2 regions of the Lederbergia sp. B243.17 genome follow, and region 1 is predicted to be linked to the other one. Evidence: riboswitches for the same ligand, from Rfam matches in the RefSeq annotation. Region 1 holds a riboswitch; the other holds the start of a gene.
The links. A riboswitch is a leader RNA that binds a small molecule or an ion and turns the genes downstream of it on or off. The one in region 1 is predicted to bind S-adenosylmethionine.
Positions count from the first base shown of each region.

Region 2: it holds a riboswitch for S-adenosylmethionine, as region 1 does, so the genes downstream of both, AC0TWI_RS09965 (methionine ABC transporter ATP-binding protein) here and AC0TWI_RS12995 (5-methyltetrahydropteroyltriglutamate--homocysteine S-methyltransferase) in region 1, are expected to answer to the same signal.

Region 1 is NZ_JBWBKF010000071.1:51,769-53,927, reverse strand. It holds gene AC0TWI_RS13000 (ZIP family metal transporter) at 1-479, shown strand, start outside; SAM riboswitch class I at 758-856, shown strand; gene AC0TWI_RS12995 (5-methyltetrahydropteroyltriglutamate--homocysteine S-methyltransferase) at 945-2,063, shown strand; partial or broken gene AC0TWI_RS12990 (MgtC/SapB family protein) at 2,147-2,159, shown strand, end outside.
Region 2 is NZ_JBWBKF010000055.1:44,860-47,018, reverse strand. It holds gene AC0TWI_RS09965 (methionine ABC transporter ATP-binding protein) at 1-1,009, opposite strand, end outside; SAM riboswitch class I at 1,096-1,200, opposite strand; SAM riboswitch class I at 1,286-1,390, opposite strand; gene AC0TWI_RS09960 (ROK family transcriptional regulator) at 1,819-2,159, shown strand, end outside.

The sequences.
Region 1 (2,159 bases):
TGTGTCTTCACAATTTCTTCGACCAGCTGCCTCCTTTACCTTACAGATCCGCATTGTTTTTAGTCACTGCAATAGCTATCCATAATATCCCGACTGGTTTAGCAATCGGTTCAAATTTGGACAATCAACTACTGTCTTCATCATTTGTAATGGCCATTTTGCTGCACCAAGTACCGGAAGGTTTAGCTATTATGGTTTCTCTGCTAAATTCAAAAAGAAAGCACTTTAATTTCCGTATCTTTCTCTCCTTTTGTCTGATCATCTCCGGCCTTTTTCTCTTATTTTCGATCATTGGCAGCGTTTTGGATCTGACACTCAAACTGAATGGACTCATATTAGGCATCGCTATAGGCTTTTTATGCTTTACCGCTGTTTGGGAATTTATTATCACTACGTATAAAAAGGTCCATGTCTTCGCTTCTTCTTTTCTATTATTGCTGGGTATGGGCATAATTTACTTTTTCAGTCAACATATTTAAGTAATGAGGTATAGGCTTCTAAAGAAATGTTCATTATCTTCATACCTCGTTGGCGGGACAACTGTGAAAATCTTTGTAGACGACTAGAGCCGTTTCTCTAAACTGTTGTTCCAACGATCTGGATGCCCATACAATGCATGCTCTTCATTCTTGATTACCAAGTACATGATCATATGGTTTCCCATTTGTGTTAGAATTTTATGGAGCCAAGCTATATATTGACATTTCATAGTTGGCAGTTTACTATGTTGTTTAAACATTCATTTAAATATGTGAATTTCTTATCCAGAGAGGTGGAGGGACTGGCCCTTTGAAGCCTCAGCAACAGACTAATCAGTACTGTGCTAATTCCAGAAGCGTTAGCTTGGAGATAAGAAGAGTACTAGCGGATGCCGATACCTCTTCTTATTTTTATAGAAGAGGTTTTTTATTTCCTTGAATCAAAAAAGAAAGTAGGAATCGCACATGTCCATTACATTAACAAAAGCACCGTTTAGAGCAGACCACGTCGGAAGCTTCCTTCGCCCGCAGGTTTTAAAAGACGCACGGGCTCAACATCAAAAAGGTGAAATAACAAAGGCAGAATTGCGTTTGATTGAGAATGCGGAAATTGCAAAACTTGTTGAAAGACAGAAAGAATCAGGTCTTAGCGCCGTAACAGACGGTGAATTCAGAAGAACATATTGGCATTTGGATTTCATTGAAGCTTTAGAGGGAATTAAGGTATTTGATATTGATGCAACTGGCTTATTCAACGGAGCGATGAAAAAAGCCAAAGTTTATACGGTACACTCCAAATTGAAGTTCCCGCATAATCATCCATTTTTAGATGACTTTGCTTATCTCAAAAGCATAGCCGGAGACCATGTTGCTAAAATTACGATTCCAGGACCGAATATGATTTTTTACTCTGGAGTCGTTGCCAGCCAGGCCTACCTCGACGAACCTGCTTACCCATCATTAGATGATGCTGCCCAAGATATAATCCAGGTTTACAGAGAAGCGATTCAGGCTTTCTATGATGCAGGCTGCCGCTATTTACAGCTAGATGATACGAGTTGGGGCGCGTTGTTTAGTGATGAGTTTAGAGAACGAATCAAAGCTAAGGGATATGACCCGGATGAATTAATCAAAAAATTTGCTGATATTACAATCGAAGCTGTCGCAAATAAACCGGAGGATATGGCAATTACCCTGCATATTTGCCGAGGAAACTTCAAATCTTCATGGCTGTACCAAGGCGGTTACGAGCCGATTGCTGAGGAATTATTCTCTCGTGTCAATGTCGATGCATTCTTTTTAGAATTTGACAACGAACGTGCAGGTGATTTTCACCCATTGCGTTTCATTAAGGACCAGCATGTCGTTTTAGGACTCATTACATCCAAGACAGCAGAACTCGAGGATGAGGAAATGATAAAACAGCGGATTTCAGAAGCAGAGAAATACGTGAACATCCGTCAGCTATGTTTAAGTCCCCAATGTGGTTTTGCCTCAACTGAAGAAGGCAACCGCATTACGGAAGAGGAGCAGTGGAATAAAATCCGACATGTCGTTAAAATTGCATCCGACGTTTGGAAATAAACAATGTTCATGCCCCGTTACAGGTTATATGTAATGGGGCATTACTATTGATAGGGTTACGCTAATCTACGAACGAGAAAAAGCGCTCGAAAGAAG
Region 2 (2,159 bases), on a different contig from region 1:
CCTTGATGTTCACTTCTTTTTGGGCGATATACAAAAGGGCCCGCTGGATTTCCTTATCTTCACCCTGGAACTCGACAATCAGATTGCCAAATGGTATTCCTTGCAACTCGGTAATATTTCCGAAAAGAACATTGATGTCGAGATTGAATTTCTTGGCGAGTTCGGATAGAAGCGGCTGTCCAGCTGACTCTCCGATAAAATTGATTCGGAAAACCTTATTCAGCCCATCATTGTTTTGGACAATCTTCCTAATTGACTCCGGAAGCTGATCGTTCATAACTGTAGAAACAAAATTCCTGGCAGTTTCGGTCTTTGGTGCTGAGAAAACATCAAACACTGAACCTTCTTCTATGATTTTGCCTGCTTCCATGACGGCGACCCGGTCACAGATTTCACGGATTACAGCCATCTCATGGGTGATGAGCAGGATGGTGATGTTATACTCCTCGTTGATTTTCTTTAGCAGCTGCAAAATCTGGCTCGTCGTTTGCGGGTCGAGAGCCGAAGTCGCTTCATCGCAAAGCAGGATGGAAGGCTGGGTTGCGAGCGCCCGGGCGATTCCGATCCGCTGCTTCTGTCCGCCGGAAAGCTGATCTGGATAGCTGTTCGCTTTATCGCCGAGCCCCACGAAATCAAGCAGTTCTTCTACACGCCTGCGAACTTCATCCTTTGGTGTTTTGGAGAGCAGAAGGGGCATGGCAACGTTGGCAAACACCGTCTTTGAATTGAGAAGGTTGAAGTGCTGGAACACCATCCCAATCCCGCGCTTTACTTCACGTATCTCTTTTGGCGGGAGAGTGGTCAAGTCATGGCCGTCGACGATGACTTTGCCTGATGTCGGACGCTCCAGCAGATTCACACAGCGGATGAGTGAGCTTTTTCCCGCACCACTGAAGCCGATTACCCCATAGATCTCTCCTTTTTTAACTTTAAGATCCACTCCATCCAACGCGGCAACTCCATTTTCGCCGCTCCCATATACCTTCCGAACATTCTGGAATTCAATCATATTCATGTCTCCTTTGCATTTTCATAAAAAAAGCCCTCTTCGGAAAAGAAGAGGACGAACCGGCAAATCACTGCTGCCGGAAACTCTCCTTATCTCCCAAGCTTAAAGCTTGCTGGAATTGGCACAGTGCTAAAAAATAGCCTGTTGCCGAGGTGTCACAGGGCCAGTCCCTCAACCTCTCTGGATAAGAAATTGCTATTCAGTTGTTTTTGTCTTTGAGAAAAAGAAAACCTCTTCCGGATGGGGAAGAGGGCAGAATTTAAACATTCAGTCCTCTTCTCATCTCTCAAGCAGTACGCTTGCTGGAATTGGCACAGTACTTGAAACAAGTCTGTTGCCGAGGCGTCAATGGGCCAGTCCCTCAACCTCTCACGATAAGAAGATTCTCAACTATTCAACTAAACAATCAACTTGAACTTGAATATCACTTTACAGCTTGAAAACAAGAAAGTCAACAACAATTTTTAAAAGTTTTTAATTCTCCTCCGCAAGTAAAGTATTTCTCCGGGCGAGAACCTCATGCAATTAGGAAGGAGCGCAAACCTAATAAGTAAGAAAAAGATCCGGCTCTTTTCTTCCATCATTGGATTAATTCCGTCTGTTTTTATCGGAAATAGCGCATACATTTCTAAAAATACATTATTGACTAAATTTTTACCTTAATTTATACTTTCAATTAACACCACTGGAGAAAATAACGCCAATAGTGGTTTGAAAATGCAATATTACATAAAAAAATTGAATTTATGGCCGGGAGGTACTGGAATTAATAACATGGTGGGATAAGTGGTCCCTAAGGGGGTGGCAGAATGAAGATTAAAACGCAGGATTTTCTTAAAAAAGAGAACCAAAGTCTCGTGCTTGAACTGATTTTGGAATCTGGTCCAATTTCTAGGGCTGAAATTGCCAAACGGACGACGATGAGTCCGACATCAGCATCCCGGATTGTTTCTTCCCTGCTGGAATCAGGATTGATCAAGGAAGTCAGCATCAATGAAAGCACCGTCGGAAGAAAAGCAACGTACTTTATTCCTGACGGGGGATCGGTCATTTCCGCAGGAATAGAAATTGATGAAAATGAAATCTCAATCGGATTCATGAATCTGTTGATGGAATGCGTAATGAAAAGGATTTATACATACGAGAATAC